Regions from separate parts of the Bradyrhizobium sp. 25ACV genome, predicted to be linked through region 1. Evidence: predicted binding sites of a transcription regulator. Region 1 holds the regulator's gene; each other region holds the start of a gene.

Region 1 (7,822 bases):
CACCTTCCAGCCCTTCATGATCAGGATCTTCGACGGCGTGCCCGTGCTGGGTGCGATCTTCGCGGGTCCGCCGTCCTATCTCAGCACGTTCAACGCCGCGCTGATCCTCGCCATCATGGTGCTGCCCTTCATCACCTCGATCTCGGTCGACGTGTTCAAGACGGTGCCGCCGGTGCTGAAGGAGGCCGCCTACGGCGTCGGCTGCACCACCTGGGAAGTCGTCCGCAGCGTGGTGATCCCCTACACCCGCGTCGGCATCATCGGCGGCGTCATGCTGGCGCTGGGCCGCGCGCTCGGCGAGACAATGGCGGTGACCTTCATCATCGGCAATTCGTTCCGCATCTCCTCATCGATCTTCGCGCCGGGCACCACGATCTCGGCGGCGATCGCATCCGAATTCGCCGAGAGCGACGGCCTGCACCAGTCCGGCCTGATCCTGCTCGGCCTCTTGCTGTTCGTGCTGACGTTCTTCGTGCTGGCCGCAGCGCGGCTGATGCTGATGCGGCTGGACAAGAAGGCGGGGAAGTAACGTCATGGCGCTCAATCCGATCTATTCGCGTCGTCGCCGCAAGGACATCGTCATCCGCGGGCTCTGCTTCGCCGCGGCCGCCTTCGGCGTCACCTGGCTGGCGCTGATCCTGATCACGCTGCTCTTCAACGGCCTGGCCGGCCTCAATCTCGAGATCTTCGTCGCGGATACGCCGCCGCCGGGTTCGACCGAAGGCGGCCTGCGCAACGCGATCGTCGGTTCGATCATCATGACGTTGATCGGCGTCGGCATCGGCGCGCCGCTCGGCCTGTTCGCCGGCACCTACCTTGCCGAATACGGCCGCAACGACCGGCTGACCTCGGTGATCCGCTTCATCAACGACATCCTGCTCTCGGCGCCCTCGATCATCATCGGCCTGTTCATCTATGGCGCGGTGGTGGTGCCGATGCGTGGCTTCTCCGCGATCGCAGGCAGCCTGGCGCTCGCCGTCATCGTGATCCCGGTCGTGCTGCGCACCACCGAGGACATGCTGCTGCTGGTGCCGAATCCCCTGCGCGAGGCGGCCTCGGCGCTCGGCCTGCCACGCTCGCTGGTGATCAAGCGTATCGCCTATCGTGCGGCCCGGTCGGGCCTCATCACCGGCGTGCTGCTCGCCACCGCCCGCGTCGCCGGCGAGACCGCGCCGCTGCTCTTCACCGCGCTGTCGAACCAGTTCTTCAGCCTCGGCCTGAACAAGACGATGGCCAACCTGCCGGTCACCATCAACAACTTCGTCCAGAGCCCCTACGCCTATTGGAAGCAGCTCGCCTGGAGCGGCGCGCTGCTGATCACGCTCACCGTGCTTGCCCTGAACATTGGCGCGCGCATCCTCGGCGCCGAGAGGACTGCAAAATGACCGACCTGTCCGTATCCATGAGTTCCAACGCTCATCTGGCCTCGCAGCCGCTGCCGGAAGCCCCGGCCAAGGTGACGGTGCGCAATCTCAATTTCTATTACGGCGAGCACCACGCGCTGAAGAACATCAACCTGACGCTGGGCGCCAACCGCGTCACGGCGTTCATCGGCCCGTCGGGCTGCGGCAAGTCGACCCTGCTGCGCATCTTCAACCGGATGTACGACCTCTATCCGGGCCAGCGCGCCACCGGCCAGCTCATGCTGGACCAGACCAACATCCTCGACCCCAGGCTCGACCTCAATCTGCTGCGCGCCCGGGTCGGCATGGTGTTCCAGAAGCCGACGCCGTTCCCGATGACGATCTACGAGAACATCGCCTTCGGTATCCGCCTCTACGAGAAGATCTCGAAGTCGGAGATGGACGACCGCGTCGAGAAGGCGCTGCGCGGCGGCGCGCTCTGGAACGAGGTCAAGGACAAGCTCAACGCCTCCGGCCTGTCGCTCTCCGGCGGCCAGCAGCAGCGTCTGTGCATCGCCCGCACCGTCGCGGTGCGGCCTGAGGTGATCCTGTTCGACGAGCCCTGCTCGGCGCTCGACCCGATCTCGACCGCCAAGGTCGAGGAGCTGATCCAGGAACTGTCCGAGAACTACACGATCGCGATCGTCACCCACAACATGCAGCAGGCCGCGCGCGTCTCCGACAAGACCGCCTTCATGTATCTCGGCGAGCTGATCGAGTTCGACGACACCAGCAAGATCTTCACGTCGCCGAGCGACCGGCGCACGCAGGATTACATCACCGGCCGGTTCGGCTGAGGAGACGCGACATGGGTACCGAACATACCGCAAAAGCTTTCGACACCGACCTCCAGGAGCTCACCCGCCTGGTCGCCGAGATGGGCGGCATCGCCGAGCGCATGATCGTCGATTCCGTCGACGCGCTGATCCGCCGCGACGTCGCGCTCGGCCAGCGCGTCGTCACCATCGACGCCGAGCTCGACGCGCTGCAGAAGCGCATCGAGGAACGTGCGGTGCTCACCATCGCCCGTCGCCAGCCGATGGCGGTGGATCTGCGCGAGATCGTCGGCGCCATGCGCGTTGCGACCGACCTCGAGCGCATCGGCGACCTCGCCAAGAACATGGGCAAGCGCGTCGCCGCGCTGGAGACCGACTTCCATCCGCTGAAGCTGTTCCGCGGCCTGGAGCACATGACCGACCTCGTGCAGCAGCAGGTCAAGTCGGTGCTGGACGCCTATGCCGCGCATGATCTGCCGGCGGCGATGGCGGTGTGGAAGGGCGACGAGGAAGTCGACGCGATCTGCACCTCGCTGTTCCGCGAGCTCCTCACCTACATGATGGAGGATCCGCGCAACATCTCGTTCTGCATCCATCTGATGTTCTGCGCCAAGAACATCGAGCGGATCGGCGACCACGCCACCAACATCGCCGAGACCGTGTTCTACATGATCGAGGGCCAGGCGATCACCGACAAGCGGCCGAAGGGCGACATGACCACCTTTGCCACGACGGTCCCGAATACCTGAAGACTTGAAGGAGCGACGACCCGATGGGCGCACGCATTATGGTGGTTGAGGACGAGGAAGCTCTCACCGAGCTGCTTCGCTACAACCTCGAAGGCGACGGCTATGACGTCGAGACGGTCATGCGCGGCGACGACGCCGACACCCGCCTCAAGGAGCACATCCCGGACCTGATCGTGCTCGACTGGATGCTGCCGGGCCTGTCAGGCATCGAGCTGTGCCGCCGCCTGCGCACGCGGCCCGACACCAAGCAGCTCCCGATCATCATGCTCACCGCGCGCGGCGAGGAGAGCGAGCGGGTGCGGGGACTTGCGACCGGCGCCGACGACTACATCGTCAAGCCGTTCTCGGTGCCAGAGCTTTTGGCGCGCGTGAAGGGCCTGCTGCGGCGCGCCAGTCCTGAGCGGCTCGCGACGGTGCTGGCCTATGGCGACATCGAGCTCGACCGCGACAAGCGCCGCGTGGCGCGCTCGGGCCGGCCGATCGATCTCGGCCCGACCGAATATCGCCTGCTGGAGTTTTTCCTGGAGCATCCCGGCCGCGTGTTCTCGCGCGAGCAGCTGCTCGACAGCGTCTGGGGCCGCGACATCTACATCGACGAGCGCACCGTCGACGTCCATATCGGCCGCCTGCGCAAGCTGCTCAATCTCGGCCGCGAGCAGGACCCGATCCGCACCGTCCGCGGCGCCGGCTACGCGCTCGACGACCGCTTCGCGAAGGCGGAGCAGACGTAAGGTTTGCAGGCGTTGGGGTTTGGTGGGCTGCCGCCACACCCTCAGTGTCGTCCCTGCGAAAGCAGGGACCCATAACCACAGGGCGTGGTTTAGCGAAGACTCGGAGTGACCATTTCGCGCGACAACTGCGCCCTGTGGTTATGGATCCCCGCGTTCGCGGGGATGACACCGAGTGGTTTGAGCCGTCATCGTGTGACGGCTGCAATCAGTTAGATCAACAAGCTCAGCGCGGACCCGGCTTCGCCGGCGCGCGACGGCGATCCGCCGCCGGCTGATACGCCACGCGCGAATGCTGGGCGCAGTAGGGCAGGCCGGAGAGTGCCTTGCCGCCGCAGAAGAAGAAATCCGGGCTCGAGGGATCGCCGACCGGCCAATGGCAGGTCGCCTCGTTCAGCTCGAGTAGCGACAGCCGCTGGCTCATCGGCACCACGTTGTCGTAGGTGACCGGTTCAGCCTCCACCTCGACCTCGAAGGCCTGCGCCAGCGCGGTGTTGCCGCGCGCGATGGGACGGGTCACCCGCATCATGTGCTGCGCGGGACGCGCCTTGCGCGGCCGGGGCGCTGCCGATGAAGGGCTCTTGGCGCGGCCCGACAGACCGAGCCTGTGCACTTTGCCGATCACGGCATTGCGGGTCACATTGCCGAGCTCAGCTGCGATCTGGCTGGCCGAAAGTCCGGCCTCCCAGAGCTTTTTCAGCTGCTCGACGCGATCGTCGGACCAGGTCAAAACCGTCATTGCACCCTTTCCCTCGCTACGCGCCAGCCATCCTGGGGCCTCGCAGCGATTGCCTAAGTCTTCAAAAACCCGTGCCGCCAGAATCCCTTAAGGCTCGCCGGGCGCGTGACTGACGCCTGAACGTTTACGCCGGTACATGAGGACTCTTGAGATCAGAACCGCTGCACGAGATGTCGTATCTGACAATCCAAACGCTACAATATGGCGTGACTCCCGCGCAAGAGTCCGCCGACTCGCTTCCACATGTTCCGTGGTGAAAACCCGCAAAATCGGCACCGCAAGACTACGGATTCAGCGTTTCCCGAGGCTTTCCGGGCGGCATTGACACCCGTCTTGCCAAGCATAAGATAGTCCCGCGTGCCGCCCTTAAAAGGCGGCACGTTTCGTTTTCCGGGCCGGTCGATGGTGCGTTGCGCAATGCACGCGTCACACCGTCCTCAACATTCAAGTGACATCATGACTAACAGCGCAGCGCCGCATTTGCTCCCCGTTTTCGCCAGAGCCGACCTCGGCTTCGAGCGCGGCGAAGGCTGCTGGCTGATCGCGACGAATGGCGATCGCTATCTCGATTTCACCTCGGGCGTGGCTGTGAATGCGCTCGGCCATTGCCACCCGCATCTGATCAAGGCGCTGCAGGAGCAGGCGACGAAGCTCTGGCACATGTCGAACCTGTTCCAGAGCCCGGATGGCGAAAAGCTCGCCAACCGGCTTTGCAACGAGAGCTTTGCGGACTTCGTGTTCTTCTGCAATTCGGGCGCCGAAGCGCTGGAGGGCGTGATCAAGCTGGTCCGGCATCATCACTTCTCCAAGGGCCATCCGGAACGTTATCGCATCATCACTTTCGAAGGCGCGTTTCACGGCCGCACCCTGGCAACGCTCGCGGCGACCGGCTCTGCAAAATATCTCGAAGGCTTCGGTCCGCCCATGGAAGGCTTCGACCAGGTGCCGCATGGCGATATCGAGGCCGTCAAGAAGGCGATCGGTCCGCACACCGCCGGCATCCTGATCGAGCCGATCCAGGGCGAGGGCGGCGTGCGCTCGGCAACGCCGACCTTCCTCAAGGCGTTGCGCCAGCTTTGCGACGAGAAGGGCCTGCTGCTCGCCTTCGACGAGGTGCAGACCGGCATGGGCCGCAGCGGCGATCTGTTCGCCTATCGGCGCACCGGCGTCGCGCCTGACGTGATGTCGCTGGCGAAGGCGCTCGGCGGCGGCTTCCCGATCGGCGCTGTGCTGGCGACCGCGGATGCGGCGGCCGGCATGGGGCCCGGCTCGCACGGCTCGACCTTCGGCGGCAATCCGCTGGCGATCTCCGCGGCCAATGCGGTGCTCGACGTCATGCTCAAGCCCGGCTTCTTTGACCACGTGCAAAAGATGTCGCTGCTGCTGAAGCAGAAGCTCGCCTCCGTGATCGACCGTCATGGCGATGTCGTCAGCGAAGTGCGCGGCGAGGGCCTTCTGATCGGCATCAAGGCCGTGGTGCCCTCCGGCGATCTCGTCGCGGCACTGCGCAATGAAAAACTGCTCACGGTGGGTGCCGGCGACAATGTCGTGCGTTTCCTGCCGCCACTGATCGTGACCGAAGCCGAGATCGAGGACAGCGTCGGGCGGCTCGAGCGCGCCTGCGTCGCAATCTCGTCCAGCCAGACCAAGCGGGCGGCAAGCTGATGAGCAAGTCCCCGAAGCACTTCCTCGATATCAACGAGCTGCCGCTGTCGGAGCTCAAGACCATGCTCGCGGCGTCCTCCGCCATGAAGGCGAAGCAGAAGGCGCAGCAGCCGGTCAGGCCGCTCGAAGGCAAGACGCTGGCGATGATCTTCGAGCGCCCGTCGACCCGGACACGCGTGTCGTTCGACGTCGCGATGCGCCAGCTCGGCGGCGAGCCCATCATGCTCACCGGTGCCGAGATGCAGCTCGGCCGCGGCGAGACCATCGCCGACACCGCGCGCGTGCTGTCCCGCTATGTCGACGCCATCATGATCCGCATCCTCAACCACGATGCGCTGCTGGAGCTTGCGGCCAACGCCACCGTGCCCGTCATCAACGGCCTGACGCGGCGATCGCATCCCTGCCAGGTGATGGCCGACCTCATGACCTATGAGGAGCATCGCGGCCCGATCGAGGGCAAGACGGTGGCCTGGACCGGCGACGACAACAACGTGCTGGCGTCCTGGGCTCACGCCGCCGAGCGCTTCAAGTTCCAGCTCAATGTCGCAACGCCGCCGGAGCTCGCGCCGAAAAAAGCGATGCGCGACTTTATCAAGGCGACCGGCGCGCCGATCATGCTCGGCACCGATCCGGAGGCCGCCGTGAAGGGCGCCGACTGCGTCGTCACCGACACCTGGGTGTCGATGGGCGACAAGGAAGGCGAGCATCGTCACAACGTGCTCAAGCCCTATCAGGTCAACGGCAAGCTGATGTCGCTGGCCAAACCCGATGCGCTGTTCATGCACTGCCTGCCCGCCCATCGCGGCGAGGAGGTCACGGATGAAGTGATCGACGGTCCGCAATCGGTCGTTTTCGACGAGGCCGAAAACCGTCTGCACGCGCAGAAGGGCATTCTGGCCTGGTGCTTTGACGCGGTGAAGTAAGGACGCTGGAAGCCCGACTGCCGCCGCACGCACAACTGTCGTCCCTGCGAACGCAGGGACCCATACCGCGGAATCTCTCTTGTGGCAGGCTGGCGGAGGCGAGCGGTCTTCGCCAAACAGCGTCCTGTGGTTATGGGTCCCGGAGCTGCGCTTACGCTTGTCCGGGACGAAATCGAATTTGCCGCAACGTTGTGCAACCTTATCGCCCCCGAACCCCCCCACCCCGCGCCCCTTCCATTTCCTACCCACCGACCCCAGATAACGCCCATGGTTTCCCAATCCCCTGAGATGAAAGCCGGCCCCGAAGGCCCGGTTCGCGCGCCATCAGCGGTTCCGATCGATGACGCCGTGTTGCCCTACGAGGTCGACGCGCTCGACGTGCGCGGGCGCCTGGTGCGGCTTGGCCCGGCGCTCGACGAGATCCTGACCAAGCACGATTACCCCGCGCCGGTCGGCAAGCTGCTCGGCGAGGCAATCGTGCTGACGACGCTGCTCGGCTCGGCGCTGAAATTCGAGGGGCGCTTCATCCTGCAGGCCCAGACCGACGGCCCGGTGTCGTTCCTGGTCGTCGACTACATGGCGCCGGATCGCCTGCGGGCCTATGCGCGCTTCGATGCCGCGCGTCTCGGCGATACCAAAGATTCCGGCACGCTGCTCGGCCGCGGTCATCTCGCCATGACCATCGACCAGGGCCCCGACATGAGCCGCTATCAGGGCCTGGTCGCGCTCGACGGCGGCAGCCTCGAAGACGCCGCCCACGAATATTTCCTGCGCTCCGAGCAGATCCCGACGCGCGTGCGCCTCGCGGTCGGCGAAGAGTGGCGCTCCAACGACGGCGG
Region 2 (7,822 bases), on a different contig from region 1:
GCAGCGCCGAATGTCGATATCGCCAGCGAATTCGTTCAACTGGCGGCCGCCAAGTACAGCTTCATTGCCAATGCGAAAGTCATTCAGGCTTACGCGGAAACGACAGAGTCGCTTCTCGACATAACCACATGAGGGGACTGCCGCCCGGATGGGCGGCGGGAACCTTGCCGGCCTTTGATCCGCGTCAAAATCTCCTTCCCAGGTCCGGCTTAAATGGGATTAGAGTGCGGCCGGGGCAGCAGGGAGGTCCCATGTCAACCTATGTCGTCAAGTTCATGAAGGATGTGCTCGGCGAGTACGGCCGGCAGAGCGAGATTTGCCAGGGTACGCTGGAAATCGACGCCTCCGATGAGGACGAGGCCAGGGAGCGGGCGAAGGCCAGGTTCTGCAAGGACCAGGCCCTGCATCACTGGTCGCTGCATGCCGACCGCATCCATGTGCGAGCGGCCGACTTTCCGTCCTGAGGTTTACCGGCCCGGCGCCATGACGGGCGGGGGCGCCGTGGTCCCCGCGCCGAGCGATCGCTGCACCATGACAGTGTCGGACCAGCGGCCGTGGCGATAGGCCACGCCGCAAAGCAGGCCGGCGCGCGCGAAGCCGAACTTCTCGTGCAGCGCCAGCGAAGGCGCGTTGTCGGCGTCGATATAGCCGATCATCTGGCGGAAGCCGGCCGCCGCACAAGCATCGATCAATTCCTGCAGCAGCAGCCGTCCGACCCCGCGGCCGAGCTGCTCATGGTGGACGTAGATCGAGTGCTTGGCCGTGTAGCGATAGGCCGGGCGCTTGCGGAACAACACTGCATAGGCATAGCCGACCACCTCGCCGCGAAACGTTGCGACCAGATGCGGCAGGCGGGTCTGCTTGAGGTTCTTGCGCCGGTCGCGCAGATCGTCCGGCTCGGGCGCGCCGGTTCCCTCGATGTTGCGCGCCACGCCGTTGCGGACGTGATGGCGGTAGATCGCCAGCATCGCCTCGACATCCCTGTCGCGTGACGGCCTGACCAGGACGGCTTCGTCGCTCGCGCGCGCAGCTGTTTCGTTCATTCGCACCTACTCGGCAACGACGTAAGTATAGAGCCCGATGCGCCCCTGGGCATCGATCTCCTTGTAGACGCCCTGGATCTCGACGTCGAAGCCCGGAAATGTGTTGAAGCAGGTTTCGAACATCTTGAGATAATCCACCATGGGCTTGGCTCGTTCCGTCAGCCGCTCCCCGGGCACGATGGTGGCGATGCCCGGCGGATAGACCACGAAGGGCGTGGTCGCGATGCGGCCCGCGATGGCCTCGATCGGCAAATAGTCGACGTCGTTCTTGAACAGATAGCGGGCAGCATCGCGAGGCGACATCGCGATCTCAGGCATGTGCTCGGGCATGAACTGCCGGGCCTGAAGCGCGCTGACGTCGGCGGCGCGGAAGAAGCGGTGCATCTCGCCGCAGAGATCGCGTAAGCGCACGCCGGCATAGCGTGCCTGCCGCCGCTGGTAGAACTCCGGAATGACGTCGGCCAGCAGCGCATTGTCGTCGTGCAGCCGCTTGAAGGCGACGAGGCCGGAGATCAGCGTGCCGGCCTTGCTCGCCTCGACGCCGGGGGTGAGCAGGAAGAGCAGGGAGTTGAGGTCGTTCTTCTCGGGGACGATGCGGTTCTCGCGCAGATATTGCGCCACGATGGGTGCGGGGATGCCGTGCTCGGCATAGGCACCGGAGCGGTCGAAGCCGGGGGTGAGCAGCGTCAGCTTGTTCGGATCGGTCATGGCAAAGCCTTCGGCCATGCCGGGGAAGCCGTGCCAGTTGGTGTCGGGCGAGAGCTGCCACAGCGCGGCGTTGGTGGCGAGCTCGTCGGTGGAGAGGGTTTCCCAGGCGACGTTGTGCGCGGCGCCGGGGCGGCCGACATCGGGAATGGCGACGCGGTCGGGAACGAAGGGTTCGAAGAACCAGCGCCGATCGGCGTTCTGCTCCTTTTCCTCGAACTCCCTGCGCATCGCGCGGATCTTCTTGCGCAGCTCGATGCCGAGGCGGATCGTGTCGTCCCACAGCACTTCGCCCGAGCGGCCCTTCATCATCTGGGCGCCGACGTCGAGCGAGGCGAACAGCGGATAGAAGGGCGAGGTGGAGGCGTGCTGCATGAAGCTTTCGTTGAAGCGGCGGTGCTCGACGCGCCGCTTCTGGCCGCGGATGTGGCGATCCTTGATGTGGATCTGTGAGGCCTGCGAGAAGCTGGCAAGCTGCTTGTGGGTCGATTGCGTCGCGATGATGCCCGGTGCCTCGGGCGGAAGGTTCGCCAGCCCCATGGCGAAGCGGCCGGCATAGAGCGGATGGAATTTCATGAAGCCGGCCCAGGCCTCGTCGAACAGGATGTACTCGCAGAGATGGCCGATGCGCTTCAGGATCATCTCGGCGCTGTGGATCGTCCCATCATAGGTGCACTGTTCGACGACGGCGACGCGGAACGGCCGCTCCTTGCGCCAGGCATCCTTGTCCGTGACCAGCGGGTGATTGCGGATCGCCTCGCGCAAGGTTTTCTCGTCCAGCACGTCCCAGCGCATCGGGCCGATCAGGCCCCAGGCGTTGCGGATGGTCGGCACGTAAACCGGGACGCCGCCGTTGATCATCAGGGCGCCGTGATGGGCGGCCTTGTGGTTGTTGCGGTCGAACAGCACGAGGTCGCCGTCGGTGACGAGGGCGCCGAGCGCGACCTTGTTCGAGGTCGAGGTGCCGTTGAGCACGAAATAGGTCTTCTCCGCGCCAAAAATCTGCGCGGCTTCCTTCTGCGCCTTCAGCGCCGGCCCTTCATGGGTGAGGAGGTCGCCGAGATCGAGCACGGAATTGTCGAGGTCGTCGCGGAACACGGATTCGCCGAGGTGCTCGACGAAGACCCGGCCGATCGGGCTGCGGTTGTAGAACACGCCGCCATTGTGCCCCGGGCAGGTCCAGAGCTGGTTGCCTTCCTCGGCATAGTCGACCAGGGCGCCGAAGAACGGCGTCTTCAGCGTTTCGGCATATTGCTTGAGCCGGCTGATCAGATTCTTGGCGATGAAGGTCGGCGTCTCCTCGGACAGGAAGACATAGCCGTCGATGAAATCGAGCACCTCGACCGGCAGGTCCTCGAAGCGCTTGCGCCGGATCAGGAGGATGATCGGGAAATCGAGGCCGCGGCGGCGCATCAGGTTGATCAGCGCCGAGGTCTTGCCCTCCAGGCCCTTCTTGCCCCAGTCCACCACCATGCACCCGATCGCGGCATCGGTCTGCACCGCGATTTCGGCATCCTCCAGCTTGCGAGCCCGGACCACCTCGAAGCCGGAGCGCTGGATCTCCTCGATGATCTGGCTGAAGCGGATGCCTTCGAGATCGTCGGCGTCGAACACAGGTGCGGCGAATAGGAAGTTGAATCGCTTGAAATAGTCCATGTCGCGTCCTGAATGTGCCAGAGACACAGCTCATCGACACATTCGATGACAGCTGGATGACACTGGCCCGATCCAAGCATGGCTCGGATGACAAGGCAGGTCAGCCGAGCAGCTTGTCGAGCGTGATCGGGAAGTGCCGAATACGCTTGCCGGTGGCATGATAGACGGCGTTCGCGATTGCCGCAGGCACGCCCACGATGCCGATCTCGCCGAGACCCTTGACGCCGAGCTTGTTGATCCGGTCGTCCGGCTCGTCGACGAAGATGACGTCGATGTCGTGAATATCGGCATTCACCGGGATGTGGTACTCGGCGATGTTCGCGTTCATGATGCGGCCGAAGCGGTGGTCCATCACCGTCTCCTCGTGCAGCGCCATTCCGATCCCCCAGACCACGCTGCCCATGATCTGGCTGCGGCCTGTCTTGGTATTCAGGATCCGCCCGGCCGCGACGGCGCTCACGACCCGCGTGACCCGAATGACGCCGAGTTCCTCGTCGACCTTCACCTCGGCGAAGACAGCCGAATGCGTGTTGCGGGCGTGCGACTTGTCCTCCGCGAACTGGTTGAGCTTCTGCTTCTCGATCCGCTCGAGCTTGCCGTGACGCATCGCATCGGCGATCGAGACGGCGCAGCTCTTGTCGCCGGCCTTGGAAATCGTGCCGTTAACAAGAACCATTTCGGATGCATTGAGGCCGCCAAGTGGCGAGTCAGGTATCGCCTTGGCCAGACGCGCGAGCTCCTGGCGGATGTCCTCGGCCGCTCCCAAGACCGCATGTGCGCTCGAAGCGGCCATCCAGGAGCCGCCCTCGACGGGCGCTTGGGGCAGGGTTGAATCGGCAAGCTTCACGTCGATATTCCCGATCGGCAGCCCGAGGGCGTCGGCCGCGACCTGCGCCATGATGGTGTAGGTGCCGGTGCCGATATCGGACGCGGCGCAGGATACCTCGGCGTGGCCGTTGGCGGTCAGCACGATGCGCACGGCGACCGGCATCTGCAGCGCCTCCCACACCCCTGTCGCCATGCCCCAGCCGACCAGGTCCTTGCCATCGCGCATCGCACGTGGCGCGGGATTGCGGCGGGCCCAGCCGAAGGCTTCCGCGCCACGGGCGTAACATTCGCGCAGCTGCTTGCTGGTGAAGGGCAGGTCTTCGCTCTGGTCGCGATCCGAGTAGCACTTCAGGCGCAGCTCGATCGGATCGAGCTTGAGCGCGACGGCCAGCTCGTCCATGGCGCATTCGAGTGCGCAGACGCCCGTTGCCGCGCCCGGCGCACGCATGTCGCAGGGGGTGGGGACGTCGAGGTGGACGAGCTTGTGGGAAAGGCGACTGTTGGGGCTCTTGTAGAGCTGCTCCGCCCAGCCGGTGTCATTGCGTGAGAAATCCTCGTAGCGCGAGGTGACGGCAATGGCTTCGTGCGTGACCGCATCGAGCGTGCCGTCCGACTTTGCGCCGAGCGCGACGCGCTCGATGGTCATCGGCCGGTAGCCGAGCCCATACATCTGCTGCCGCGTCAATACGACACGAACGGATCGCTTCAGCGCGAGGGCGGCAAGCGTTGCCAGCACCACCTGGTGCTGCGGCCGCAGGCCGGAGCCGAAGGCGCCGCCGACATAGGGCGAGACCACGCGGATGTCCTCCGGCTTCATGTCGAACACGCCGCAGAGATATTTATGAACGTTCTGGACGCCCTGCGTCTTGTCGTAGACCGTGAGGCTGCCGCTGCCGTCCCAGACCGCTGTCGTCGCATAGAGCTCCATCGGGTTGTGGTGCTCGGTCGGGAGGACGTAGTCGGCCTCATGGCGAACCGCTGCCCCAGCCAGCGCCGCTGCGGCGTCGCCGCGCGGCTTGTGCGGCTGGTCCACCTTGGCGGATGTGCCGCGTTCGGTTTCGAGATCGGTCGCAAACGCCTCCTGCTCGTATTCGACACGCACGCGCGTTGCCGCGAATTTGGCAGTTTCCCAGTCCTCCGCGATGACGAGCGCGATTGGCTGACCGTTGAACTTGACCCTGTCGTCATAAAGCGGGCGGAAGGGTGAACCCTTCTCCGGCGCCACCTCGTCCTTCCAGGCCTCATCCTTGTCGGCGAGGGCCACGCGATGCGCATGCGTGAGCACGTCGACCACGCCCTTCACCTTCAGCGCGTCGCTGGTGTCGAGCCGAGCGATGCGCCCGCGCGGAACCGTGGCATCGACGATGAAGCCATGGAGGAGGCCGTCTGCCGCGAATTCGCCGGCATATTTGGCGGCGCCAGTGACTTTGGCCCGGCCATCGACGCGGGACGTTGGTGTTCCGACATAGCCGTTCATCGGTCCCTCACGCGATCTTCTTGTGGGCTTGTGACTGTGGTGTGCCGCTTGCGGCCTGCATCAGCGTACGCACGACGGCCCGGCGTGCGAGTTCGAGCTTGAAGCCGTTGTGCGAACCAGCGACCGCTCCCTGCAGCAGCAGATCGGCAGCGCGTCCAAAATGATCCGGCGTTGCCGCCTGGCCGCGCAACGCCGCTTCAGCTTCGAGCCTGCGCCACGGCTTGTGAGCCACACCGCCGAGTGCCAGGCGCGCTTCGCTGATTGCGTTGCCCTCCAGTTCGAGCGCAGCCGCGACCGAGACCAAGGCAAAGGCGTAGGACAGCCGGTCACGGATCTTCAGATAGCTGTAGTTCCGGGCAAAGCCGCGCGGCGGCAGCCCGATCGCGGTGATGATCTCGCCGGTGCTGAGATTGGTATCGACGTGAGGTTTGTCGCCTGGAAGCCGATGGAAATCTGTCAGCGCGATGGTGCGCTCACCAGTGGGGCCTGCGATGTGCACCAGCGCGCCGAGCGCGGCCAGCGCCACGCTCATGTCGGATGGGTTGGTCGCGATGCAGGAATTGCTGGCGCCTAGGATCGCGTGGTTGCGGTTGAGACCGTCGATCGCCGAGCAGCCGCTGCCGGGCTCTCGCTTGTTACAAGGGGTGGTCGTATCATAGAAATAGGCGCAACGCGTTCGCTGCATCAGATTGCCGCCGACCGAAGCCATGTTGCGCAATTGCGCGGAGGCGCCGGCGAGGATGGCGCTGGCGAGCAGGGGATAGCGCTGTTCGATCAACGGATGGTAAGCGAGGTCCGAATTCGGCACCAGGGCGCCGATGCGCAGCCCCTGATCGGGTGTCTCCTCGACGTTGCGGAGCGGCAGGCGGGAGATGTCGATCAGCCGCGAGGGGCGTTCGACGTTCTCCTTCATCAGGTCGATCAGATTGGTCCCGCCGGCAATCAGTTTTGCGCCAGGATCGGCGGCCAGAAGGCGGATCGCGTCGGCGACATCGTTGGCGCGGGAATACTGAAAATTATTCATGACCGGCTCATTGCCTGCTCGATCGCAGCCACGATGTTGGGATATGCGCCGCAGCGGCAGAGATTTCCGCTCATCAACTCCCGGATCTCGTCGGCATCGCGCGCCCGGCCTTCGGCCAACAAGCCCGCGGCAGAGCAAATCTGTCCCGGCGTGCAATAGCCGCACTGGAAGGCATCGTGGTCGATGAAGGCCTGTTGCAGGGGATGCAACGTGCCGTCCCTGGCCAAGCCTTCGATCGTCGTGATCTCGGCGCCATCCTTCATGACCGCGAGGGTCAGGCAGGAATTGACCCGTCTTCCGTCGACCAGCACGGTGCAAGCGCCGCATTGGCCGTGATCGCAGCCTTTCTTGGTGCCGGTCAACTCCAGGCGGTCACGCAGCGCATCGAGAAGCGTGGTCCACGGCACGACCTGAAGCGCGCGCCTTTCGCCATTGACGACGAGGTTGATCAGAATGCGCTCGGGGATCGTAGTGTCGGCCATATCCTAATTCCTTGCGGAAAGGCCGAGCCGGACAAATAGTGGAAGTGACGCAAGAATGCGCTGCCGCCGCTGGCCGATAGCGCCCAACGGATGACGCGTTGCTTGGTTCCAGATCGATTCTCCCGACCGGATAGACGAGGTCAGCGCTTTGCTTCGCCGAACACCACCGTCGGCACCGCGCGGTTGACGATTTCGCGCAGGGCGAAGCTCGATTGCACGCGCGCGACGCGCGGCAGGCGGGACAGCTCGGTGCGGTGGATGCGCTCGAAATCCTGGATGTCGCGGGCCAGCACGATCAGGATGTAGTCGTCGGTTCCCGACATCAGGAAGCAGCGCACGACGGAAGGGCATTTCACCACCTCGGCCTCGAACGCCTTCAATGCGTCGTCGCTCTGGCTCTCCAGCGCGATGCGAACCAGCACGGTGGTGGTGAGGCCGAACTGGGCCAGATCGAGTGCGGCCTGGTAGGCCTGGATGTAGCCCTCGTCCTCCAGTGCCTTCTGCCGCCGGGCCAGCGCCGTGCTGGAAAGCCCCACCTTGTTGGCAAGCTCGGTGTGGCTGGCACGAGCATTGGTCGTGAGTTCCGCGAGGATCGCGAGGTCTTTCC
Region 3 (7,822 bases), on a different contig from region 1:
GCACCGCAGATTTGATCTGGGCCGAGGCGACCGGGGTCTTGTAGGTGATCGGCAGCGGGTCGCGCGCACCCTGGAGGGTCAGGGGCAGACGGCCGCCCTCACTGCCGGATATGACCTTCGCGCCCATCTTTTCCAGCGGATCGAGGATCCGGCGCATGGGGCGGCTGCGCAGCGAGCCGTCGCCGTCGAAAACCGCCGAGATCGGGCAGCCGGCGACGGCGCCCATCACCAGCCGGCAGCCGGTGCCGGAGTTCCCGAAATCCAGTGGGGCCTTGGGCTGGGCGAAGCCCGCGACGCCGACGCCCTGCACCTTCCAGGCAAAATCGCCGGTCCGCTCCACGGTGGCGCCCAGCGCCTGCATCGATTTAGCGGTGTTGAGGACGTCTTCGCCCTCGAGCAGGCCTGAAATCCTGGTCTCGCCGACCGCGAGCGCGCCCAGGATGAGGGCACGGTGGGAGATCGACTTGTCCCCGGGCACCCGTACTTTCCCGGTCAGGGGCCCGCTGGCGCGAGCCTGGAGCGGCCTCGTTTGGTCGGAATGGGTCACGATTGTGTCCTTGGATGCGCCCTCAAGGGGGCTGGGCGCAGGTACCACATGGTCAGCGCCCCGTCACGGGCATGTCGTTCTCCCGTAATGCGCTATTGACAGCGGGCCGCCAACTAGCCAAGTGAAACACCGCTTTTCAGACATTCCCAGGATTCCTGCCGTGGCCAAGTCCGAACTCGGAACCAAACGTATTTGCCCAACCACGGGCAAGAAGTTCTATGACCTCAACAAGAATCCGGTGATCTCGCCCTATACCGGCGAAGTCGTGCCGATCGCCCCGGTCGCGCCCGCGCGCATGCCCCGCGGCGCCGAAGCCCGGCACGCAGCGACGGCCGACACCACGCCGGAGCCGGCAGAGGTCGAGGAGGTCTCGCTCGAGGAGGCCGACGCCGAGGAGAACACCGGCAAGGTCAAGGCCGCCGTGCCCGAATCCGAGGACGATATCGAGGTCGATGAGACCCTCGATGACGACGATGACGATGATTCGACCTTCATTGCCGACGAAGAAGAGGGCGATGAGGACGTGACCGACATCATTGGTGATGTCGGAGGTGATGAAGAGACTTGAGATCAGCCCTGATCTGTGAAAAAGGGTGCACCGCGCGAGTCACCAGGACTCGCCGGTGCGGGTGATCCACCAGGATCCCCGCAAGGACTAAGGGGCCATAGCTCAGCTGGGAGAGCGCTTGCATGGCATGCAAGAGGTCGGCGGTTCGATCCCGCCTGGCTCCACCAGCCTTCGCTCGCTTCGCGAGCTTCGGCTAGGCAAGCCTGGGGAAGTCTCTCGTAGCGAAGTGAGCGAAGGCTGCCCCGCCATAGCCCGAAGGGCGTCGGCGGGCTCAAGCTGATATCCACGCTGCATTGAAGCAACACGCTAAACGTGCCTTGAAGCTGCTATCCTACCCTCCGGGGAGGAAGCAGAATGAAATACGTCTATATCCTCGAAAGTCTCGATTCCGAGCACTTCTATGTCGGCATCACGGATGATTTGCGGGCACGCTTGGCGAAGCACAACGCAGGCGAAGTACCGCACACCTCCAAATTTGGGCCTTGGCGAATTAGGACCTATTTCGCCTTCGACGACGCTGCACGCGCTGTTGCGTTCGAGCGATATCTGAAATCTGGCTCAGGACGCGCTTTCGCAAAGAAGCATTTCTGATCGCCGAACCCCCTACTCCCCGATCACCGCGTTCAGCCGATCCCGCAGCGCGACGATCTCGTCCTTCATCGTGACCAGTTCCGACACCGAGCAGTCCGACGCTGCCAGGATCGACTGTGGCACGCTGCGGGCTTTTTCCTTCAGTGCATGGCCCTGCGCCGTCAGCGCGATCAGGACCTGACGCTCGTCCTCGCTCGAGCGGGTGCGCCTCACGAGATGGGCGGCCTCGAGCCGCTTGAGCAGCGGCGTCAGCGTGCCCGAATCCAGGAACAGCCGCTCGCCGATGTCCTTGACCGGCACGTCGTCGCGCTCCCACAGCACCAGCATGACCAGATATTGCGGATAGGTCAGGCCGAGCCGGTCCAGCAGCGGCTTGTAGACGCGGTTGAAGGCGTGCGCGGCCGAATAGACCGCGAAGCAGATCTGGTTGTCGAGGCGTTGCGGATCGAGGGTCGATAGTTTCCGGGGCATGGAGAATCTCACGGGATTTCCTTCCATTCTGGGGCCGGCGGGCGGCACATTCAATTGCGAACAATTAAATGTGAGCCATGCTAATTTAGATTGCGCACAATCCAATTGTTTGCGATACAGAGCGCACCCCAACCGGAAGACCCGAGGAGACGACAATGTCCGTGAACGTCCTCTACAAGACCAGCGCCAAGGCCACCGGCGGCCGTGATGGCCATGCTGCAACCCTCGACGGCGCGCTCGACGTCAAGCTCACCACGCCGAAGGAGCTCGGCGGCGGCGGCGGCGCCGGCAACAATCCCGAGCAGCTGTTCGCGGCCGGCTATGCCGCCTGCTTCATCGGCGCGATGAAGTTCGTCTCGTCCCAGGGCGGGCCGAAGGTTCCGGCTGATGCCTCCGTCACCTCGACCGTCGGGATCGGCCCGCGCTCCGAGGGCGGCTTCGGTCTCGACATCGATCTCGCCGTCTCGCTGCCGGGCCTCGCCCGCGCGGAAGCCGAGGCGCTGGTCGAGAAGGCGCACCAGGTGTGCCCGTACTCCAATGCCACGCGCGGCAATGTCGACGTTCGCCTGACGGTCGTCTGATCGAAAGTGCGGATTGGCTGGCCCGGGATCCCCCTCGGGCCGGCCGCTTCCGCTGATCTGCCAATCCTGATTTGCCATGCCGCGGCATGCGGCCGGCAGTGCATACGCCCCTACGCAACAGGCCATTGCTGGCTTGTACGAACCTCGCTAGGCCTGTGACCAAATATCGACACAGGGGAAGCGAAGGCATGAGCTCTGAAGCCGCCAGTTCTGAAGCCGCATTGGGCGCAATGAGCGGATTGCGCGTCATCGATCTCACGCGCGTGCTCGGCGGTCCCTACTGCACCCAGATCCTCGCCGACCACGGCGCCGACGTGATCAAGGTCGAGCCGCCCGCGGGCGACGAGGTGCGTGAATGGGGCCCTCCCTTCCACGAGGAGGACGCGGCCTATTTCGTCGGCATCAACCGCAACAAGCGCTCGATCGGCCTCGACCTCGCTTCCGAAGGCGGCCGCATCGTGCTGCTCAAGATGCTGGAGACGGCGGACGTCCTGATCGAGAATTTCAAGCCGGGCACGCTGGAGAAATGGGGCATCGGCAACGACGTCCTCAGCAAGAAATTCCCGCGCCTCGTGCATTGCCGGATCTGCGGCTTCGGCGCCGACGGTCCGCGCGGCGGCAATCCCGGCTATGACGCCATCATCCAGGCCATGACCGGCATGATCGCCGCGACCGGCTCGCCCGAGAGCGGACCGATGCGGATCGGCGTGCCCCTGGTCGACATCACGACGGGGCTTTACGCGGCGATCGGCATCCTGATGGCGCTGTCGGAGCGGCAGCGCTCGGGCAAGGGGCAGTTCCTGGAGACGACGCTGTACGAGACCGGCCTTGCCATCATGCATCCGCACACTGCGAATTATTTCATGCATGGCAAGCCGCCGAGCCTCACCGGCAACGAGCATCCCAACCTCGTGCCCTACGCGATCTTCCCGACCAAGACCGACAACATCTTTATCGGCGTCGGCAATGACGGCACCTTCCGCAAGCTCGCCAAGGAGATCGGCAAGCCCGAGCTCGGCACCGATCCGCGCTTTGCCCGCAACAAGGACCGCATCGCCAACCGCGAGGCGCTGCGCGCCGAGCTTGCGGCCGTGTTCAGCCAGCACGAGGCCGAGCCGCTCTGCAATCGCCTGCTCGCCGCGGGCCTGCCCGCCGGGCCCGTGCAGAAGATCGACCAGGCGTTGACCAACCCGCACACGATCGCGCGCGGCGATATTATCGAGAAGGACTGGTACAAGGGCGTGGCCTCGCCGATCCGGCTCGACCGCAGCAAGCCGAGCCTGCGCCGGCTGCCGCCGAAATTCAGCCAGCACGCCGGTGAAGTGCTGGGCGAGTTCGGCTACTCCAAGGCCGAGATCGACGCGATGGTCGAGAAGGGCACCGTCTGCGGCCCCGAGCGCAAGCGCTAGAGGCCACCGCCTCCGTCCAACGAATGATGCCGCAGTGCGGCGCGGGCACGATAGTGCACCGCGAACCAATGCGGCTGCCCGCGCCGTCTTCGCCTATTTGCCGGCTTCCCTTTTCCAGCGCTTGCCGCTTTCGTTTCGGCCGCTTACACAGTCATGTGAACGTCATATGGCGCTGCTAGCGCAAGCGCTTCTTTTGACGGCCAAGGGAGGTTTACTTGATGGCTCTTCGACACTTTGGGGCGGCTGCCGCATTTGCACTCACGGTTGGCATGACCGCGTCGCCGGCGCTGGCCGTGACGGAAATCCAGTGGTGGCACGCGATGACCGGCGCCAACAACGACGTCATCGTCAAGCTCGCCAACGACTTCAACGCGTCGCAGAGCGACTTCAAGGTCGTTCCGACCTACAAGGGCAATTACGCCGACACCATGAACGCGGGCATCGCGGCGTTTCGTGCCGGCAACGCACCGCACATCATGCAGGTGTTCGAGGTCGGCACCGCCACCATGATGGCTGCGACCGGCGCGGTGAAGCCCGTCTACAAGCTGATGGCCGACGCCGGCGAGAAGTTCGATCCCAAGATCTACCTGCCCGCCATCACCGGCTACTACTCGACCTCGAAGGGCGAGATGCTGTCGTTCCCCTTCAACTCGTCGTCGACCGTGATGTGGGTCAATCTGGACGAGCTGAAGAAGGCCAATGTCGCGATCCCGAAAACCTGGCCCGAGACGTTCGAGGCCGCCAAGAAGCTGAAGGCTGCCGGTCATGACACCTGCGGCTTCTCCGGCTCGTGGGTCACCTGGGTCAATCTCGAGCAGCTCTCCGCCTGGCACAACGTCCCGCTCGCCAGCAAGGCCAACGGCCTCGACGGCTTCGACACCAAGCTCGAGTTCAACGGGCCGCTCCAGGTCAAGCATCTCGAAAACCTGGTCGAGCTCCAGAAGACCAAGGTCTACGACTATGCCGGCCGGACCAACACCGGCGAAGGCCGCTTCACCTCGGGCGAATGCCCGATCTACCTGACCTCGTCGGCCTTCTTCGGCAACGTCAAGGCCCAGGCCAAGTTCAACTTCACCGCGGTGCCGATGCCGTATTATCCGGAGGCAAAGGGCGCACCGCAGAACTCGATCATCGGCGGCGCTTCGCTCTGGGTCATGGGCGGCAAGCCGGCCGACGAATACAAGGGTGTCGCAAAATTCCTGACCTTCCTCTCCGACACCGATCGCCAGGTCTACATCCACAAGGCCTCGGGCTATCTGCCGATCACCAAGGCGGCCTATGAGAAGGCCAAGGCCGAGGGCTTCTACAAGGACCAGCCTTATCTCGAGACCCCGCTGCTCGAGCTGACCAACAAGGAGCCGACCGAGAATTCGCGCGGTCTGCGCCTCGGCAACATGGTTCAGCTGCGTGACGTCTGGTCGGAAGAGATCGAGCAGGCGCTGGCCGGCAAGAAGACCGCCAAGCAGGCGCTGGATGCCGCCGTCGAGCGCGGCAACACCATGCTGCGGCAATTCGAAAAGACCGCCGTCAAGTGAGGCGATGAGCGGCAGGCCGGTCCCCCGACCTGCCGCTTTCGGCGGACACCATGCAAAAGCAAGCCATTTTCCAATCCAGGCTATTGCCTTACGCGCTGGTTGCGCCGCAGCTCGCGATCGTCCTGCTATTCTTCTACTGGCCGGCCCTGCAGGCGGTGATCCAGTCCTTCCTGCTGCAGGACGCCTTCGGCCTTTCGACGAGCTTCGTCTGGTTCGATAACTATCTCGACCTGTTCAGGGAGCCCGCCTATTTCGAGGCGATCCTCCGCACCTTCTTCTTCTCGTTCGCCATCGCGGTCTCGTCGTTGTCCTTTGCGCTGCTGCTCGCCGTCATGGCGGACAAGCCACTGCGCGGCTCGATGCTCTACCGCACGCTCTTGATCTGGCCCTATGCGGTGGCGCCGCCGGTCGTCGGCGTGCTCTGGATCTTCATGCTGCATCCCTCGCTGGGCATCATCGCGCGCTACCTGCGCGCGATCGGGATCGACTGGAATCCGTTGCTCGACGGCGACCAGGCGGCAACCCTGATCATCCTCGCCGCCGCCTGGAAGCAGATCTCCTACAATTTCCTGTTCTTCCTCGCCGGCCTGCAGAGCATCCCGCGAAGCGTGCTCGAAGCTGCCGCGATCGACGGTGCCCGTCCGATGCGCCGGTTCTGGACCGTGACTTTCCCGCTGCTGTCGCCGACCATCTTCTTCCTGCTGGTCGTCAACATCGTCTACGCCTTCTTCGACACGTTCGGCATCATCGACACCATGACCCGCGGCGGTCCCGGCAAGTCGACCGAGACGCTGGTCTACAAGGTCTATTCCGACGGCCTGCTCGGCGGCAATCTCGGCAGCTCCGCGGCGCAATCGGTGATCCTGATGGTCATGGTCATCGTGCTGACGGGAATCCAGTTCCGCTTCGTCGAACGCAAGGTGACCTACTGATGGTCGAGGAAGAGGGCTTTCGGCGCTACGTCGCGCACATCATTCTCTGGATCGGAATCGCGATCGTCGCCTTCCCGGTCTACATCGCATTCATCGCCTCGACCCAGGACAATGCGCTGATCGCGAACGGGCAGATGTCGCTGCTGCCGGGCGGCCATTTCTTCGAGACCTATTATCAAACCATCTTCGTCGGCACGAGCGGCTCGACCCGCGAGCCGGTCGGCAACATGATGCTGAACTCGCTGGTGATGGCGCTGCTGATCGCGGTCGGCAAGATCGCGATCTCGATCATCTCGGCCTATGCGATCGTGTATTTCCGCTTTCCGTTCCGGATGGCGATCTTCTGGATCATCTTCATCACCCTGATGCTGCCGGTCGAGGTCCGCATCTATCCGACCTACAAGATCGTCGCCGATCTGCACATGCTCGACAGCTATGCGGGCCTGGCGCTGCCGCTGATCGCCTCGGCCACCGCGACGCTGCTGTTCCGCCAGTTCTTCATGACGGTGCCGGACGAATTGCTCGAGGCCTCGCGCATCGACGGCGCAGGTCCCTTGCGCTTCTTCTGGGATACGCTGCTGCCGCTGTCGCGCACCAACATGGCGGCGCTGTTCGTGATCCTGTTCATCCTCGGCTGGAATCAATATCTCTGGCCGCTGCTCATCACCACCCGCGACGACATGCAGACCATCCAGGTCGGCATCCGCAAGATGATCACCACCACCGACGCGCTGACCGAATGGCCGATCGTGATGGCGACCGCCGTGCTGGCCATGCTGCCACCGGTGTTCGTCGTCGTCGTCATGCAGAAACTGTTCGTGCGCGGCCTGGTCGAGACCGAGAAGTGAGGGGGCGAGTAGTGAGTAGCGAATGGCGAGTGGATGATTCATTGAGCGCCTCCGCTTGCCCGCCTTCCCTATTCGCCACTCCCCATTCGCTATTCGCTGGAAAAACCCATGGCTAACGTCACCCTACGCAACGTCCGCAAGACCTATCTCGGCGGCTTCGAGGCCATCAAGGGCGTCAACGTCGATGTCGGCGACGGACAGTTCTGCGTGCTGGTCGGCCCCTCCGGCTGCGGCAAGTCGACATTGCTGCGCATGGTCGCGGGGCTCGAGACCGTCACCGGCGGCGAGATCGGTATCGGCGGACGCGTGGTCAACCAGGTCGAGCCCGCCGATCGCGACA
Region 4 (7,822 bases), on a different contig from region 1:
GCGATCACGAACGGATCGTCATAGGGCCTCACCAGCGTCGCGCCGCGCTTTTCGGCGATGCCGCGCGAGATCGCCTCGCGGTCGTCGCGGTCGCGGTCGTACAGCACGACCTCGGCGCCATAGGATTTGGTGCGCTCGCGCTTCGACAACGGCGCATCCGCGGGCATCACGATGGTTGCCTGCATGTCGAGGATCTTTGCCGCTGCCGCCACGCCCTGGGCGTGGTTGCCGGAGGAGAACGCCACGACGCCGCCGGCGCGCTTGTCCTGCGGGATCGAGAACACCTTGTTGAAGGCGCCGCGGAACTTGAACGAGCCGGTGCGCTGGAGCATCTCCGGTTTCAAGAACACCTTCGCGCCGACGCGCTCGTTGAGCACGGGAAAGGACAACAGCGGGGTGCGGATGGCATAGGGCGCGATCACGCGCGCTGCGGCGTCGATATCGGCGGGGCCGATCGGGAGGAGCTGTTCGGTCATGGCCGAATGTTATCGCGGCCGATGAGGGCCGGGCAAGACACCTCAGCGCGAGGATTTCGTCCTCGTCAGGCCACGAAGCGAGGCTGTTCCGCGCCGTTTCGGCCCGGCAGCACCGCTCCGACTGCTCTTATGCTGTCCACGAAGGCGCGGGCCGAGGCTTCCCAGGTGTAATTGGCGGCGAATTCGACACAGTCCTGCCGGGAGATATCCAGCGCCGCGAAGCAGGCGCTGCGTAGGTCGTGATCGAGGGCGCCGACCGGGGCCTCGCCGAGGACGTCGCGGGGGCCCTTCACCGGGAAAGCGGCCACCGGCAGACCGCTTGCGAGCGCTTCCAGCAGCACCAGACCAAAGGTGTCGGTCTTGCTTGGAAACACGAAGACGTCGGCGGCCGCATAGATATCTGCCAGTTCCTCGCCGTGCTTCTCGCCGAGGAAGATCGCATCGGGATAGGCCTCTTCGAGCGAGGCGCGCGCGGGGCCGTCACCGACGATCACCTTGGTCCCGGGCAGATCGAGATCGAGGAAGGCCTCGAGGTTCTTCTCCACCGCAACGCGGCCGACCGACAGGAACACCGGTGCCGGCAGGCAGAGGTCGATGGCGCGGGGATGGAACAATCCCGTGTCGACGCCGCGCGGCCACAGCACGACGTTATCAAAACCGCGCTCGGTCAGCTCGCGGGCGAGCGCAGGCGTTGCCGCCATCACGGCGCGGCTGGGCGCGTGGAAGCGGCGCAGCGCCCGCCAGATCAGCGAGCCCGGCACCGGCACGCGGGCGCGGACATATTCGGGAAAGCGGGTGTGGAAGCTGGTCGTGAACGGTAGCCTGCGCTGGCGGCAATAGCGACGGACCATCAGGCCGATCGGCCCTTCGGTCGCAATGTGGATGCTGTCGGGGCGCGCCTCCGCGATCAGCTTCGCAATGCGCGCGGGACGCGGCATCGCCAGACGCACATCGCGATAGCTCGGCATCGCAAAGGTGCGAAACGATTGCGGCGTCAGGAACGTGAATTCGACGCCGAGGCTTTTGCCGGCGTCGGCGAGCTTGGTCAGCGTCCGAACCACACCGTTGACTTGCGGGTGCCAGGCGTCGGTCGCGACCAGGATGCGCATCAGGCGGCCTCTGTTATGCAGCTCTGGCTGCAACCTGCGGGACGGCTGCCGGCTTCTGCAAATGATCCGCCCAGGTGATGATCTCGAAATGGCCGTCGTCGTGCTCGACCAGGGCTGTGCAGCTCTCGACCCAGTCGCCGCAATTCATGTAGCGGATGCCGCCCTCGTCGCGGATCACGGCGTAATGGATGTGGCCGCAGATCACGCCGTCGGCGTCGTGGCGCCGCGCCTCGGCGGCGAGCGCCTGCTCGAACGCGCCGATATAATTGACGGCGTTCTTGACCTTCTGCTTGGCCCATTGCGACAGCGACCAATAGGGCACGCCGAACAGGCGGCGGAAGAAGTTGACGAAGCGATTCATCTGGATCGCGAAGTCGTAGGCCTTGTCGCCGAGATGGGCGAGCCAGCGCGCGTTCTGCACCACGAGGTCGAAGATGTCGCCGTGGATGACGAGATAACGCTTGCCGTCCACGCCGGTGTGGACGGTGTTCTCGACCACGTCGATGCCGCCGAAATGCGTGCCGTAATAGTTGCGCAGGAACTCGTCGTGATTGCCGGGAATGTAGACGACCTTGGCGCCCTTGCGCGCCTTGCGCAGCAGCTTCTGCACGAGGTCGTTGTGGGATTGCGGCCAGTTCCAGCTCGATTTCAGCGCCCAGCCGTCGACGATGTCGCCGACGAGATAGATCGTGTCGGCATCATGGTAGCGCAGGAAGTCGAGCAGAAGATCGGCTTGAGAACCGCGGGCTCCGAGATGAACGTCGGAGATGAACAACGTGCGAAAGCGCCGCTCCGGGCTCTCGTCACTCACATCGTAACTTCCCATGCGCCAGCCTGTAACAATGTCCCGTGACAGGGGGATGACCGATTGAACTTTTGAGGCACCTTCAGATACGAATCACGCTTGCCTCGCCCTCCCCGCGAATATCAGTCGCATGCGACAACCAGGCGACATGGCGCCGCAGGGGGCCGCAAGGACCCCGCGCTTCCCTTTGAGAACGGTTCCTGCGGCCATCCTTCGAGACGCCCGCTTTAGGCAGGCTCCTCACAGGATGAGGACCGAATGCGCGGCAGCAGTTTCAATGGTCACGGTGCTGCTTAGCCTCATCCTGAGAGGAGACCGCGCAGCGGTCGTCTCGAAGGACGAGGCCTACGCTCAGATGGTGCCCGCTTCAGTAGAACTTGTGGAAATGATGGATCGGACCGTGGCCATGACCGACGCTGAAGCGGTCGGCGGCTGCGATGGCCGCGCTGATCCAAGCCTTGGCGTTGCGCACGGCAAGCTCCAGACCTTCGCCCTTGGCGAGTCCCGCCGCGACCGCCGACGATAGCGAACAGCCGGTGCCGTGGGTGTTGCGTGTGGCAACGCGCGGCGCCGCAAGCGTGATCGTGCTTTCGGACGTGACGAGATAGTCGGTGCTCTCGGCGCCCTCGCCGTGTCCGCCCTTGATCAGGACTGCACGGCAGCCGAGCGCCAGCAGGCGACGCCCCTGGCTTTCGATCTCGGCCTCGCTTGCCGCGACCGGCTCGTCGAGCAGAGCCGCGGCTTCCGGCAGATTGGGCGTGATCACCGACGCCAGCGATATCAGTTTTGTGCGGAGCGCGTCGACGGCCTCGGATGCCAGCAAGCGGTCGCCGGAGGTCGCCACCATCACGGGATCGAGCACGACGTGCTTCGGCTTCCAGCGCGACAGCGCGGCCGCGATTGCATCGATGCTGGCGACCTGGGCCACCATGCCGATCTTCACCGCGCCAATGTCGAGATCGGAGAACACCGCATCGATCTGCGCGGTGACGAACTCGGCCGGGACCGGGTGAATGCCGGTGACGCCGCGTGTGTTCTGCGCCGTCAGCGCCGTGATGGCGGAGGCACCATAGACGCCGAGCGCGGCGAAGGTCTTCAAGTCGGCCTGGATGCCGGCGCCGCCGCTCGAATCGGAGCCCGCGATGGTGAGTGCGACCGGGGTCGTCATCGCCGGACACCTTTGCTGGATACGGACACAGCCATGGCCTGTCCTAGCGCGGCCGAGGAACACCGGCAAGCGCGCCGAGCCGTGTCCGACAGTGATTCGCGACGCCGTGTATTCCCTGCGAATCGGGCAAACAGCGGGCCGACTCGCCCCGCAATCGTGCGGACTTGAAAATGCAACCGCGCTGGACCCTTGGTATAGTCTCGAACCTCACCTGCTTCGCCGAAGAGCGGGAGGTGAGAGTTGAACTGTCCAGCGACACCCATGTTGCGGGCTCCCGGCCCGCAAGCCGCCTGGAACGGAATCTTGGGGTGGAATGATGTGGGCCTTTTTTGAACGTCTCCTCGACTCGTCCATGCTGTCGCCGCACGGCATCTGCCTGTTGTGGGAGCCTGAGCTGGTCTGGCTTCACGTCGTTTCGGACGCCTGCATCGCGGCCGCCTATTTTTCGATTCCGTTTGCCCTTGCGATTCTGGTCACCAAGCGGCGCGACCTCAAGTTCGGCTGGGTCTACTGGGCCTTCGCGATCTTCATCATGGCGTGTGGCCTGACCCATGTGCTGTCGATCTACACGCTCTGGGTCCCGGTCTATGGCATCGAGGGCATGGTCAAGGCGGCGACCGCGGTGGCGTCCGTGGTCACGGCGGGCGCGCTCTGGCCGCTGCTGCCGAAGATCCTGACGATCCCCTCGCCGTTCGAGCTGCGGCAGGTCCAGGCCGCGCTCGAGGAGGAGGAAATCAAGAGCCGGGACGCGACGCTGCTGCTCCAACAGGTCAGCGACGCCCAGCGCGCGATGCGCGAGAGCGTGGCGCGCCTCACCGCGATCGTCGAGACCGCGGTCGACGGGGTCATCCTGTTAGACGCGCAGGACCGCATCCTGCTGTTCAATCCGGCCTGCGAGCGCTTGTTCGGCTACTCTGCCGACGAGGTCATGGGCCGGAACGTCAGGATGCTGATGCCCGAGGCGGGCACCGCGCCCGACAGCCACGCAAGGCATTTCGCGACCGCCGGCGAGGCCATCGGCCTGCGCAAGGACGGATCGACCTTTCCGATGGACGTGTCGGTCGGCCGGACCCGGCAGGACGGCGAATTGATCTTCGTCGGCATCGTCCACGACCTGACCGCGCGCAAGCTGACCGAGCAGCAGCTCCAGCAGGCGCAGAAGATGGAGACGGTCGGCCAGCTCTCCGGCGGCATCGCCCACGACTTCAACAACCTGCTCACCGTCATCATCGGCAACGCCGAGCACCTGAGCGAGCAGCTCAAGGCGAGGCCCGACCTGCGCCGCTTTTCCGAGGACATCTGCCAGTCGGGCGAACGGGGTGCCGAGCTGACGCAGCGCCTGCTCGCATTCAGTCGCCGCCAGTTGCTGCAGCCCCAGACGATCGATTGCCGCGGCCTGCTCGAGTCCATGTTCAAGCTGCTCAAGCGCACCTTGCGCGAAGACATCGAGATCCGGACGGCCTCCAGGCCCGGCACGATCGTGGCCTTCGCGGATCGGGCCCAGCTCGAATCCGCCGTGCTCAACCTTGCGCTCAATGCGCAGGATGCCATGCCGGCCGGTGGCCACCTGACCCTGAGCACGGAGTTGACGACACTCGACGACGACTATCGCGCCCTTCACCCCGAAGTCGCATCCGGCAGCTACGTGTTGATCTCGATCACCGACGACGGCGAAGGCATGATGCCCGAGGTCACCCGGCGCGCCTTCGAGCCGTTCTTCACCACCAAGGAGGTCGGCAAGGGCTCGGGCCTTGGGCTCAGCATGGTCTATGGCTTCGCCAAGCAATCCAATGGCCACGTCTCGATCTACAGCGAGCCGGGCCTTGGGACGACGGTCCGGATCTATTTGCCGCGCGCGGACATCGGATCATCGCACACCGAGCTTTCCGATGGCGAGGACGCGGCGCCCCGAGGATACGAGACGATCCTGATCGCCGAGGACGATCCGTTCGTTCGCTCCTCAGCCATTCGCAGGGTGGAAGCTCTCGGATATCGCGTCGTTGCCGCGGTCAACGGCAAGGAGGCCTTGCAGCAGCTGCGCACCGAGCCCGGCATCGACATGCTGTTCACCGACATCGTGATGCCCGGCGGCATGAGCGGCTGGGAGCTCGCCGACCAGGCGCGGCGGATTCGCCCCGGTCTGCCGGTCCTGTTCACCTCGGGCTACGCGCTGGAGACCCTGGTCGAGCAGGGCCACGCGCATGCGCAGGCGATCGTGCTGACCAAGCCCTATCGCAAGGTCGAGCTCGCCCAGCGGCTCAGAGACGCATTCGCCGCGGCGGTGGTGACCTCCTAGGCGTGGGGCCGGCATCTGGTGGCCGGCAAGTCCGCTTGCTAAATGGTGCCGGGTTTGGCCTATTAGCCGCCAGATACGCTTTCGGAGTGCCCGCGATGGTTCCTTTTTTCGTCCAGATCAAATGCAAGCTCGGCCAGTCCTATACGGTCGCCAATGCGCTTGCCGAAGCCGAGATCGCTTCCGAGATCTACTCCACGGCCGGCCAATACGACCTCCTGGTGAAGTTCTACGTCGACAAGGACACCGACATCGGCCATTTCGTCAACGAGAAGGTGCAGGTGCTGCCGGGCATCCAGGACACCCTCACCATCATCACCTTCAAGGCGTTCGGCGCCAGCTGAGCTAACCAGCTTCCTTGCGCTTGGGCCGCGGCGGACCGTCGACCGGCGGCAGCGATTTGAGATAGTCCGCCATCGCCGCAATATCCGCCTCGGACAATTGCGAGGTGTTCTTGATCACACGCTTCATCGCGCCGCCGGCGCTGTCGCCGTCGGGCAATTCGCCGGTTTTGAGGAAATAGGCAAGATCCTTCGCGCTCCATTCGCCGAGGCGCTTCTGGGTGATGTTGGGCACCCAGCCCTCGCCTTCCGGATTGGGCCCGCCGGCAAAGCGCTGGCCCCGGCTGATGCCGCCGAGCGCGTTGCGCGGACTATGGCATTCGGCGCAATGGCCAAAACTGTTGACGAGATAGGCGCCGCGACTCCATTGCGGCGACTTGGTGCCGTCGGCGACAAAAGGCTTGTCGTCCAGAAACAGGAATTTCCAGACGCCGATGTTGCGGCGGATGTTGAACGGAAAGCCGACGTCGTGGTCGCGCACTTTGCCTGCAACGGGCGGCAGCGTCTTCAGATAGGCGAAGAGATCGAGCACGTCCTCGCGCCTTGCGTGCTGATAGGACGTATAGGGGAAGGCGGGAAAATAATGCTGCCCGCCTGGCGAAACCCCGTGCATCACCGCGTTGACGAAATCGGCGTCGGTCCATTTGCCGATGCCGTCGTTCGGATCGGGAGAGATATTCGGCGCGTAGAACGTTCCGAATGGCGACTTGATCGCGACGCCGCCGCCGAGCCTGACACGGTCGGGCTGGTTGGGCGTGGCATGGCACGACGCGCAGCCCCCGGCGTTGAACATGGCCTCGCCATTGGCAAGATTCGCCACATGGGCCGGCGCGTTGCCCACGGCCGCCACCACCGGCGCGCTGAGCCACCAATAGACGCCGGCAGCAATGAAGCCGGCGAGCAGCCCTGCGAGAATTGTTCGTTGCAACATGGGTATCCATTCACTCGACACGGCGAACCTAAGACCGATGTCGCCGCGGCTCCAGCCACGAAGAATTTAGCCCGCCCTGGCCGGAAACGGGAATAAACTGAAATGCCGGCTGTTGGAAAGTTTGGCAGCCCGAACGGGTTTCAGCAGGGAGAAAGTCATGAACAAGACCGTCATTGCCGCCGTAGCGCTTGGTGTCGTTGCCTTTGCAGGTCCGGCCAGCGCCGAAAAGCTGAAAGCAACGCTCGACGGCAAGTCCGAGGTGCCGGCAACGACCACCAGCGGCACCGGAACCGCCGATCTGGACTATGATGCCGCCAGCAAGAAGCTGTCGTGGACGGTCACCTACTCCGGGCTCTCCGGCCCTGCTACCGCCGCCCATTTCCACGGCCCCGCGGAGGCCGGCAAGAACGCCGGCGTCGCGCTCGCGATCCCGAATGCGACCGCCAGCCCCGTGAAGGGCGAAGCGACGCTGACCGACGCGCAGGCTGCCGATCTGCTCGGCGGCAAGCTCTACGTCAACATCCACACCGCGGCCAATCCGGGCGGCGAGATCCGCGGTCAGGTGACGAAGTAAGCCGCGACGCTGCTTCGTTGCGTGAAGGCCGGGCGCAGGAGGGGCGTCCGGCCTTTTCGATTCCGGCCGCGCCTAAGCCGCGTTCAGCGCCTGCGTGAGGTCGGCGATCAGGTCGGAGGGGTTCT

What was found. Region 1 encodes PhoB, which activates phosphate uptake and scavenging genes when phosphate is short. Its sites were predicted from a motif close to TGTCATNNANCTGTCAT; they were not measured.
Region 2: RAD04_RS00925 (Orn/Lys/Arg family decarboxylase) is a predicted target of PhoB. The motif match lies at 3,450-3,466, and genes of this name have one in related genera.
Region 3: ugpB (sn-glycerol-3-phosphate ABC transporter substrate-binding protein UgpB) is a predicted target of PhoB. The motif match lies at 4,317-4,333, and genes of this name have one in related genera.
Region 4: RAD04_RS21540 (UDP-2,3-diacylglucosamine diphosphatase) is a predicted target of PhoB. The motif match lies at 2,435-2,451, and genes of this name have one in related genera.

The regions. Positions count from the first base shown of each region.
Region 1 covers NZ_JAVAYO010000013.1:247,586-255,407, forward strand. The annotation lists gene pstC (phosphate ABC transporter permease subunit PstC) at 1-529, shown strand, start outside; gene pstA (phosphate ABC transporter permease PstA) at 534-1,385, shown strand; gene pstB (phosphate ABC transporter ATP-binding protein PstB) at 1,382-2,200, shown strand; gene phoU (phosphate signaling complex protein PhoU) at 2,212-2,928, shown strand; gene phoB (phosphate regulon transcriptional regulator PhoB) at 2,952-3,659, shown strand; gene RAD04_RS27720 (GcrA family cell cycle regulator) at 3,883-4,395, opposite strand; gene RAD04_RS27725 (acetylornithine transaminase) at 4,852-6,060, shown strand; gene argF (ornithine carbamoyltransferase) at 6,060-6,983, shown strand; gene RAD04_RS27735 (Hsp33 family molecular chaperone) at 7,251-7,822, shown strand, end outside.
Region 2 covers NZ_JAVAYO010000001.1:215,785-223,606, reverse strand. The annotation lists partial or broken gene RAD04_RS00940 (flagellar basal body rod protein FlgC) at 1-132, shown strand, start outside; gene RAD04_RS00935 (hypothetical protein) at 252-464, shown strand; gene RAD04_RS00930 (GNAT family N-acetyltransferase) at 468-1,043, opposite strand; gene RAD04_RS00925 (Orn/Lys/Arg family decarboxylase) at 1,050-3,404, opposite strand; gene RAD04_RS00920 (xanthine dehydrogenase family protein molybdopterin-binding subunit) at 3,505-5,709, opposite strand; gene RAD04_RS00915 (FAD binding domain-containing protein) at 5,717-6,733, opposite strand; gene RAD04_RS00910 ((2Fe-2S)-binding protein) at 6,730-7,215, opposite strand; gene RAD04_RS00905 (Lrp/AsnC family transcriptional regulator) at 7,356-7,822, opposite strand, start outside.
Region 3 covers NZ_JAVAYO010000005.1:340,588-348,409, reverse strand. The annotation lists gene aroA (3-phosphoshikimate 1-carboxyvinyltransferase) at 1-547, opposite strand, end outside; gene RAD04_RS14465 (TIGR02300 family protein) at 708-1,115, shown strand; tRNA gene RAD04_RS14460 (tRNA-Ala) at 1,207-1,282, shown strand; gene RAD04_RS14455 (GIY-YIG nuclease family protein) at 1,470-1,706, shown strand; gene RAD04_RS14450 (MarR family winged helix-turn-helix transcriptional regulator) at 1,719-2,177, opposite strand; gene RAD04_RS14445 (organic hydroperoxide resistance protein) at 2,333-2,758, shown strand; gene RAD04_RS14440 (CaiB/BaiF CoA transferase family protein) at 2,947-4,167, shown strand; gene ugpB (sn-glycerol-3-phosphate ABC transporter substrate-binding protein UgpB) at 4,386-5,702, shown strand; gene ugpA (sn-glycerol-3-phosphate ABC transporter permease UgpA) at 5,753-6,634, shown strand; gene ugpE (sn-glycerol-3-phosphate ABC transporter permease UgpE) at 6,634-7,482, shown strand; gene RAD04_RS14420 (sn-glycerol-3-phosphate import ATP-binding protein UgpC) at 7,591-7,822, shown strand, end outside.
Region 4 covers NZ_JAVAYO010000009.1:69,884-77,705, forward strand. The annotation lists gene RAD04_RS21530 (threonine/serine dehydratase) at 1-476, opposite strand, end outside; gene RAD04_RS21535 (glycosyltransferase family 4 protein) at 542-1,585, opposite strand; gene RAD04_RS21540 (UDP-2,3-diacylglucosamine diphosphatase) at 1,599-2,411, opposite strand; gene thiD (bifunctional hydroxymethylpyrimidine kinase/phosphomethylpyrimidine kinase) at 2,758-3,558, opposite strand; gene RAD04_RS21550 (PAS domain S-box protein) at 3,872-5,854, shown strand; gene RAD04_RS21555 (Lrp/AsnC ligand binding domain-containing protein) at 5,950-6,195, shown strand; gene RAD04_RS21560 (c-type cytochrome) at 6,197-7,123, opposite strand; gene RAD04_RS21565 (CHRD domain-containing protein) at 7,281-7,697, shown strand; gene RAD04_RS21570 (cystathionine gamma-synthase family protein) at 7,770-7,822, opposite strand, start outside.